One region of the Janthinobacterium sp. BJB401 genome, then DNA from elsewhere that is predicted to be linked to it. Evidence: predicted binding sites of a transcription regulator. Region 1 holds the regulator's gene; the other holds the start of a gene.
What was found. The regulator FNR, encoded in region 1, switches genes on or off when oxygen is low (the NO sensors DNR and NnrR bind a similar motif). The targets are predictions, from matches to a motif close to TTGATNNNNATCAA.
Positions count from the first base shown of each region.

Region 2: HWE17_RS25975 (PAS domain-containing methyl-accepting chemotaxis protein) is a predicted target of FNR. The motif match lies at 3,256-3,269, and genes of this name have one in related genera.

Region 1 is NZ_JABXFH010000003.1:66,044-70,827, forward strand. Features, by position in the region: gene ccoO (cytochrome-c oxidase, cbb3-type subunit II) at 1-35, shown strand, start outside; gene HWE17_RS03295 (cbb3-type cytochrome c oxidase subunit 3) at 37-240, shown strand; gene ccoP (cytochrome-c oxidase, cbb3-type subunit III) at 233-1,153, shown strand; gene ccoG (cytochrome c oxidase accessory protein CcoG) at 1,156-2,538, shown strand; gene HWE17_RS03310 (FixH family protein) at 2,685-3,209, shown strand; gene fnr (fumarate/nitrate reduction transcriptional regulator Fnr) at 3,213-3,971, opposite strand; gene HWE17_RS03320 (response regulator) at 4,211-4,784, shown strand, end outside.
Region 2 is NZ_JABXFH010000062.1:19,021-23,804, forward strand. Features, by position in the region: gene HWE17_RS25965 (alpha/beta fold hydrolase) at 1-563, shown strand, start outside; gene HWE17_RS25970 (DEAD/DEAH box helicase) at 764-2,923, shown strand; gene HWE17_RS25975 (PAS domain-containing methyl-accepting chemotaxis protein) at 3,361-4,784, shown strand, end outside.

The DNA.
Region 1 (4,784 bases):
AAGGCCTCGGTACATTAATCAAAACAAGGAATTAGCATGGCAATCGAAAACCTGTTTGACAGCGCCAGCAGCGTCATGACGGTGGTTTCCTTTACGACGTTCGTGGGCATCCTGTGGTGGACGTTCAGCCGCAGCAACAGCGACTTCGACGCGGCGGCACGCCTGCCGTTCGCCGATGACGCGCTCGACTATCCGGCCGAGGCCGAGATGAACCTGGCGAAGGAGCATCACCATGGCTGACTTTACCAATGGCTTCTGGAATATCTACATCGTCGTGCTGTCCCTGCTGGGCATCATCGGCTGCGGCGTGCTGCTGTACTCGCAGTCGAAAATCAAAGTGGTCGAGGGCGCCCCTGCCGACGGCACCACGGGCCACGTCTGGGACGAGGACTTGAAGGAACTTAATACGCCGATGCCGCGCTGGTGGATGTGGTTGTTCTACATCACCATCGTCTTCGCGCTGGCCTACCTGTTCCTGTATCCAGGCCTGGGCAACTATGCCGGCAGCCTGGGCTGGAAATCGACGGGCCAGTACGAGGAAGAGCTGAAGAAGGCGGAAGCCGACTACGGTCCCCTGTTCAACAAGTACCTGAGCCAGGACTTGAAGACGGTGGCCGCCGATCCGCAGGCGCAAGCCATCGGCCAGCGTCTGTTCCTGACCTACTGCGCGCAATGCCACGGTTCGGATGCGCGCGGCAACAAGGGCTTCCCCAACCTGACGGACAAGGACTGGCTGTATGGCGGCGAACCCGACATCATCAAGACCACCATCCTGCACGGCCGCAATGGGCAGATGCCACCGATGGGCGCCGCCCTGGGCTCCGAAAAGGATGTCGAGAACGTGGCCCATTATGTGCTGAGCCTGTCCGGTTCGACCTCGGATCCCGTCAAGTCGGTGCTGGGCAAGGCCAAGTTTGGCGCCTGCATGGCCTGCCATGGCGCCGATGCCAAGGGTAACCAGATGCTCGGCGCGCCGAACCTGACGGACAAGACCTGGCTGTACGGCGGCAGCGCCGACACCATCATGGAAACCGTACGCAAGGGACGCAGCAACACCATGCCTGCCTTCAGCGATTTCCTCGGCGAATCCAAGGTACACGTGCTGTCGGCGTATGTCTGGAGCCTGTCGAATCCGCAGGCACCCGCCAAGTAAAAATGGAACCTCAAGTCATCAAGATGTATGCGGCCCGCGAGCAAATCTACCCTCGCGAGGCCAAAGGACGCTACGCTACCTGGCGATGGGTATGCGTATGGCTTACCCAGCTCGCGTTCTACGGCTTGCCGTGGTTGACCTGGAATGGCAGGCAAGCCCTGCTGTTCGATTTGACCACGCGCAAGTTCTACATTTTCGGCGTCGTGCTGTGGCCCCAGGATTTCATCTATCTGGCGGCCCTGCTGATCATCTGTGCGTATTTGTTGTTCCTCGTCACGGCCATTGCCGGGCGGGTGTGGTGCGGGTTCTCTTGCCCGCAAACGGTATACACGGAAATTTTCCTGTGGGTCGAACGCCGCATCGAGGGTACGCGTAGCGCGCGCATGGCCCTCGACAAGCAGGGCCCCTCCGTGCGCAAGGCGTTCAAGAAAACGGCCAAGCACCTGGCATGGGGCGCCATCGCCCTGTGGACGGGCTTTACCTTTGTCGGCTACTTCACGCCGATCAAGGAACTGGCGCAGTCGGTGACCACCTTGAATTTCGGTCCCTGGGAATGGTTCTGGGTCTTGTTCTACAGCCTGGCAACCTACGGCAACGCGGGCTGGCTGCGCGAGCAGGTGTGCAAATACATGTGCCCCTACGCGCGCTTCCAGAGCGCCATGTTCGACCAGGACACCCTGATCATCACCTACGATGCCAAGCGCGGCGAACCACGCGGCGCCATGAGCAAGAAGGCCGGCAACAACGACAAGCTGGGCGACTGCATCGATTGCACCCTGTGCGTGCAGGTGTGTCCGACCGGTATCGATATACGCAACGGCCTGCAGTATGAATGCATCGGCTGCGCCGCCTGCGTCGATGCCTGCAACAGCGTGATGGACAAGGTCGAGCGGCCGCGTGGCCTGATACGCTACAGCACCGACCATGCGATGGAAAACAACTTCAATTCGAAGCAGATACGCCAGCGCGCCATGCGCCCGCGCGTCCTGATCTACACTTCCATCCTGGCCCTGATCATCATCGCCGTATGTACCTCGCTGGCCCTGCGCACGCCCCTGAAAATGGACGTGATCCGCGACCGCGGTTCGATGGGACGCGAAGTGGAAGACGGCATGATCGAAAACGTCTACCGCCTGCAGATCATGAACACCTCGGAGCAAAGCCAGCATTTCAAGATCAGCGCTTCCGGCTTGCCGGGCCTGACCTTGCTGACGCGCGAAGAAGTGACCTTGCAGCCGACGGAAACGCTGGGCTGGCCGATCCGCCTGCGCGTGCCGCACGGCGTCGGCGAGAAGGGGTCGAACAAGATTGCGATCGAATTGCAATCGCTGGACAACCCCTCGCTGCATGTGCGTGAAAGCGCGGTATTCATCGTGCCGCGGTGATGTTGATTCGGGGTCGGACCCTCTGGGTCCGACCCCGGTATTTCGCCGTAGGGGTAGCATTCAACATGCGGTAGGTTTACTGCATTTTCAACCCAGAAGCAAAAGCTGGGGTCAGACCCAAAGGGTCTGACCCCAAGGAGAACAAAATGTCCGACAGTCTGAAACTGCAAGCCCCCGCCGATCCCTGGTACAAGCATCGCTGGCCATGGCTGCTGATGATCGGTCCCGGCCTGTCCGTGGTCGTCGGCAGCTTCATGGGCTATATCGCGTTTACGCAACCCGATGCGCTGGTGGTGGGCGACTATTACAAGCAGGGCAAGGCGATCAACCAGGATTTGAAGCGCGACACGATCGCCAGCGACCTGGCGATGGCTACCAGCTTGTCCTACGACGTGGCGTCAGCGCGCCTCAGTGGTTCCGTGCACAGCTTCGGCAAAGCTTACCAGGGTCCGCTGCAGCTGCACCTGGCGCATGCGACGCTGCCGGAAAAGGACATCAAGCTGCTGGTGCGGCCCGATGCGGCCGGCAATTTCTCGGTGGCGCTGCCGATGCTCGAGCGCAGCCGCTGGCAAGTGCTGGTGGAAAACGACAAGCGCGAGTGGCGCCTGTCCGGCATCTGGACCTGGCCGCTGCAACGCAGCATCGCACTGCATGCCGACGAGGAACTGTAAGCCTTATTTGCAGACGTCGGTACCGGCCGTGATGGCCTTCAGTTTTGCCGGCTGCAAGATTTCAATTTCTCGGTTCGAGACGCGCAGCCAGCCTTCCTTCTTGAATTTCGACAATAAACGGCTGACGCTTTCGATGGTCAGGCCCAGGTAGTTGCCGATTTCCTCGCGCGACATGCGCAGCTGGAATTTGCTGCTCGAATAGCCGCGCGCTTCGTAGCGCGACGCCAGGTTGACGATAAAGGCGGCAAAACGCTGCGTCGCCTGCATATTGCCCAGCAACAGCATGACGCTTTGCTCGCGCGTGATTTCCTGGCTCATCATGCGGTGGAAATGGCGCAGCAAGGTCGGCATATTGCCCAGCAATTGTTCCAGGCTGGAAAACGGGATTTCACACACTTCGCTGTCTTCCAGCGCCACCGCATTACAGTGGTGGCGGTCGGCGCTGATGGCGTCCATGCCCAGCAGTTCGCCGGCCATCTGGAAGCCCGTCACCTGCTCTTCGCCGCCCGGATTGATCTGGTACGTCTTGAAGTGCCCCAGGCGGATCGCGTACAGATTCTGGAACGAGTCACCGATACGGAACAGCGAGGCGCCGCGCACGATCTTGCGGCGGCGGCCGATGATCTGGTCCAGCCTGTCCATGTCGCCCATATCGAGGCCCATCGGCAGGCACAATTGATGCATGCTGCAGGTCGAGCATCGCGCACGCAACGCTTCCACGTTCACTGTAGGCAAGGTTGGAGTGAGTAGCGCTTCAGTCATGTCGGTACCTTTTAGAAAATGCAACAACAAGTTTACTGCATACAGGGTTGCCGTGTGCCAATTTCACCGCAATTTCGCTGAATAAACGACGTTCCGACTTTAATTATATGGCAACATCGTCAAAAGCCCATGCGGGGAGGGCAATTTGCGCGGCGCCGCTTGCCAAGCTGGGGCATTGATAGGAAAATTCCTGACAGCATTACTTGCCGCCTGTGCCGCCCGGTACTGAAAAGGAAATCATGAAGCCTCTCGGCATCAAAGCAAAAGTCGCGCTGGCCACCAGCCTGACCTCGATCGCCATGATCGCGCTGGTCACCATGATCCAGGTGCAGCACATGCGCGACGATTTCACTAAAGTACTGCTGAGCCAGCAGTCATCCCTGATCAGCCGTACCGCTGCCGAGCTCGACGACAAGCTGGGCATGCTGCTGCAGATCGTCACCCTGACGGCCCGGCAGCAGCCGCCGGAACTGATCGCCCGGCCCGCCCAATTGCGCGAATACTATTCGCGCCGCTCGATGCTGGTGCTGTTCGACGACGTGCTGGTGCTCGACGCGCAAGGCGCCGTCGTGGCCGACATGCCGGAAGTGCCGGGGCGCGCCGGCATCAACGTTGCCGAGCGCGAGTATTTCCAGACCGTCCTGCGCACGCGCCAGCCCATGATCACCGAGCCGATGCTCGGTAAATCGAGCGGCATGCCCATCGTGCAGATGGTGGCGCCCGTGCTCACCGCCGATGGCCAGGTGGCCGGCGTGGTGATCGGCGTGCTGCGCCTGTACAAGGACAATCTGCTGGGGCGCCTGCGCTCGGAAA
Region 2 (4,784 bases), on a different contig from region 1:
GCGAAGTGGCGCGCTACATTGGCCGCCATGGCACCGGGCGCCTGGCCGGCGCCGTGCTGGTGGGCGCCGTGCCGCCGCTGATGCTGCAGACGGCCGACAATCCGCTGGGCTTGCCGCTATCCGTTTTTGACGCCATCCGCGCCGGCGTGCAGGCCGACCGCAGCCAATTTTTCCGCGACTTGAGTGTGGCCTTCTATGGCTACAACCGGCCCGATGCGAAGCCCTCGCAGGGCGTGCGCGACGGTTTCTGGCGGCAAGGCATGCAGGCGGGCATGCCGGCGTCTTACCTGTGCATCAAGCAATTTTCCGAGACGGATTTCACGGCTGACCTGGCCAAATTCGACGTGCCGACCCTGGTGATCCACGGCGACGACGACCAGATCGTGCCGATCGCCGCCTCGGCGCGGCGCACTGCCGAGCTCATCATCGGCAGCAAGCTGCTCGTGTATGCGGGCGCGCCGCACGGCTTGGCGACGACGCACAAGGACAGGCTGAACGAGGACTTGCTGGAATTTTTGCGCCACTCGGTCGATGCGGCAAGCAATATCGAGGCGCACCTGTAAAACCGGCATATCCATTGCAAAACACATAATATTGTTTGATTTTTGCACCAATTGCGTGCGGATCGCCGATTTTTCTGCGTTTTAGAATGCAAAAAATGGCGTTCTGCCGCCTCGTTCCACCCGGTAAGGTCCAGTAAAGAGTAAACTAGCAGATACACTCTTTCGCATTGGGCGATTCGAGCGAACTTGTGAGTGATTTCATGTCTGATACACCAATTTCCTTATTTTCCGACCTTAACCTGAGCGAGCCGCTGATTCGCGCGCTCAAGGATGTCGGTTACGAAACACCGTCGCCTATCCAGGCGGCCACGATTCCATTATTGCTCGCGAACCGCGACGTGCTGGGCCAGGCGCAAACAGGCACGGGTAAAACCGCCGCCTTCGCCTTGCCGATCCTGTCGCGCATCGATCTGAAACAAAGCTCACCCCAAGCCCTGGTCCTGGCACCGACGCGCGAACTGGCCATCCAGGTCGCCGAAGCGTTCCAGGTGTACGCCGCCCACATTCCCGGCTTCCACGTGTTGCCGATCTACGGCGGCCAAAGCTACGGCCCGCAGCTGTCGGCCCTGCGCCGCGGCGTGCACGTCATCGTCGGCACCCCAGGCCGCGTCATCGATCACCTGGACAAGGGTTCGCTCGACCTGTCCAAGCTGAAAACCCTGGTGCTCGACGAAGCCGATGAAATGCTGCGCATGGGCTTTATCGACGACGTCGAACGTATCTTGAAAGAAACCCCGGAAGGCCATCAAACGGCCCTGTTCTCGGCGACCATGCCTTCCGTCATCAAGCGCATCGCCACGACCTACCTGGTGAACCCGGCCGAAGTGACGGTTGCTGCCAAGACGGGCACGGCCGACAACATCCGCCAGCGCTACTGGCTGGTGTCGGGCATGCACAAGCTCGACGCGCTGACCCGCATCCTGGAAGCGGAAGCGTTTGACGGCATGATCATCTTTGCTCGCACCAAGCTGGGTACGGAAGAGCTGGCTGGCAAGCTGCAAGCCCGTGGCTTCTCGGCTGCCGCCATCAATGGCGACATCCAGCAAGCGCAGCGCGAGCGCACGATCCAGCAGTTGAAAGACGGCAAGATCGACATCCTCGTGGCAACCGACGTGGCCGCCCGCGGCCTGGACGTCGAGCGCATCAGCCACGTCGTCAACTACGACGTGCCGCACGATCCGGAAAGCTACACCCACCGCATCGGCCGCACGGGCCGCGCCGGCCGCAGCGGCGAAGCGATTTTGTTCATCACCCCGCGTGAAAAGAACTTGTTGAAAGCCATTGAACGCTCGACCCGCCAGCCGATCGGCATGCTGGAACTGCCGACGATCCAGGCCGTCAACGACGTGCGTATCGCCAAGTTCAAGGAGCAAATCAGCGAAACCCTGGCCCTGGGCGAGCTGGAACAGTTCCAGTCGCTGATCGAGGATTTCGAACGCGAGCAAAACATTCCCGCCATCGAAATCGCCGCCGCCCTGGCGAAGATGGCGCGTGGCAATACGCCGCTGCTGCTGGACAAGAACAAGGCGCGCGAGCAAGCCACGTGGCAGGACGACCGTCCTGTGCGCCAAGACCGTTTTGAACGCAACGACCGTCCGGAACGGGGCGACCGCTTCGACCGTAACGAGCGCAGCGACCGTGGCGAACGCCCGGCCTTCCCGAAAAAGGAGCGCATTCAACGTCCAGCCGACGCCGGCATGCAGACCTTCCGCATTGAAGTCGGTCATCAGCATGGCGTGAAGCCAGGCAATATCGTGGGCGCCATCGCCAACGAAGCGGGCATCGATTCGAAAAACATCGGCCGCATCGAAATCTATGACGACTACAGCGTCCTGGACTTGCCAGACAGCATGCCGAAAGAATTGCTGGACCAGCTGAAAACCGTGTGGGTCGCGGGCCAGCAGCTGCGCATCAGCCGTGACGGCGACGCGCCGGACCTGGCGCCGCCAGCCGCGCCACGCAAGCCGTTTGCCGCCAAGTCCGCGCCAGCGTTCAAGGATGCGCCAGCGGACGCGGGCGACGCAGCACCTGCACCGCGCGCGCCGAAGAAGGAACGTCCACGCCCTGGCGTGACGGCCTACCGCATCGAAGTGGGCCGTGAGCACGCTGTGACGCCAAGCAACATCGTCGGCGCCATCGCCAACGAAGCGAACCTGGAAGCCAAGCATATCGGCCGCATCGATATCTTTGACAACTACAGCGTGCTGGATCTGCCGGAAGGCATGCCGCCGGAAATCCTCGACCACCTGAAATCGGTCGTGGTATCGGGCCAGAAACTGCGCATCAGCCTCGATGACGGCACGACGGAGCGCAAGCCTGCGCCACCGCGTCCGAAGTCGCCGCGCAAAACGTTCAAGTAAGCCATCCCCACGGGCGCTACGGCGCCTGTGTCGCGGATTGGAGACACATCCCCCACTGGCGCGTTCGCGCCAGTTTTTATTTTCCCTCAAGAAATGAATATTGTTGCCGCGTTATTGTTGGCGGCAGGCGTCGCCATGCGCTGGTCATGACGGCAGTCTTCCTGCGTCTTTTTATCGGCACATACGCCGTATTTATCGCCTGCCACGCAGATACATAATTTTTTATTAATTATTGTGTGTGCGCGTAATTTGAATTTTGCATTCAATAAAATCAATCAAGTTGAATCAAAGTAAATTCTAAAAAATAAATGAATTGGTTTTTATTAAATTATTTGACCAGTGTCACTGTCGCCGAAGCGATATATCAAGGGTGCTTGATGTGGTATATTGTTTTTATGTTTTTGTTATGCTAGTTGAAAAAAAATAGAGGAGCGACGATGCGGGTCAATACGCCTATCACGCAAAATGAATACGTATTAAATGAAGGCATGACGATTGTTTCCACGACGGATTTACAGGGAAACATCAATTACGCCAATCAGTATTTCATTGAAGTCAGCGGTTTTTCAGAAATGGAACTGCTGGGTGCGCCACAGAATATCCTGCGTCATCCCGATATGCCGGCCGAAGCGTTTGCCGACCTGTGGGACACCATCAAGACGGGCATGCCGTGGACCGGCATGGTCAAGAACCGCTGCAAGAACGGTGATTTCTACTGGGTCTTCGCCAATATCACGCCCGTGATCGAAAACGGCCGCCCGATCGGCTATATGTCCGTGCGCACCAAGCCCTCGCGCGAGCAGATCAACGAAGCGGCAGCCCTGTATAAAAGTTTCAAAGACGGCAATGCCGCCAAGCTGGCGATCCGCAATGGCCGCGTCGTGCGCCAGGGCTGGGCCGCCAAGCTGGCCGAATGGCGCAAGCTGACCTTGTCGCAAGACCTGGCCTTCCATTGCATCGTCTTTGGCGTGGTGCTGGCCATCCTCGGCTGCGCCGTGTGGAATATCGATGGCGACACGAGCACGGCCACGCGCAGCTGGCTCAGCGGTGCCGCCGCCGCCGCCGTCGCGCTGATGCTGTATTTCTGGGCCCATCTGCACAATTCCCTCGTCGCTCCGCTGGGCGACGCCGTCACGATGGCGCGCAAGATGGCCGGCGGCGACTTGACGGGCGTCATCGACAAGGTGCGCGACGACGACATGGGCCAATTGATGGCGGCCTTGCGCCAGACCAACATCAACTTGCACAGCATCATCGGCGACGTGCGCGCCAACTTCGAGGATATCCGCATCACCACGGCCGAGATCGCCACGGGCAATATGGACTTGTCCAGCCGCACCGAATCGCAGGCGTCCAGCCTGGAACAGACGGCGGCCAGCATGGAAGAGCTGACGTCCACGGTGCAGAACAGCGCCGACCACGTGGACACGGCCAACAAGCTGGCAGCGCAGGCGTCGACCGTCGCGGCCAAGGGCGGCACCATCGTCAGCGAAGTGGTCACCACGATGGACGAGATCAGCACCTCGTCGCGCAAGATTCTCGACATCATCGGCCTCATCGATGGCATCGCCTTCCAGACGAATATCCTTGCCTTGAACGCGGCCGTGGAAGCGGCCCGCGCGGGCGAGCACGGCCGCGGCTTTGCCGTCGTGGCCGGCGAAGTGCGCAGCCTGGCGCAGCGCTCGGCTACCGCCGCCAAAGAGGTCAAGAATCTGATCGACCATTCGATCGCCACCGTGAATGCGGGCAGCGTGCTGACCAGCAATGCGGGCGCCACCATGACGGAAGTGATCGCCTCGGTGGCCCGCGTGACGGAAGTGATGGACGAGATTTCCTCGACCACACGCGAGCAGAACCAGGG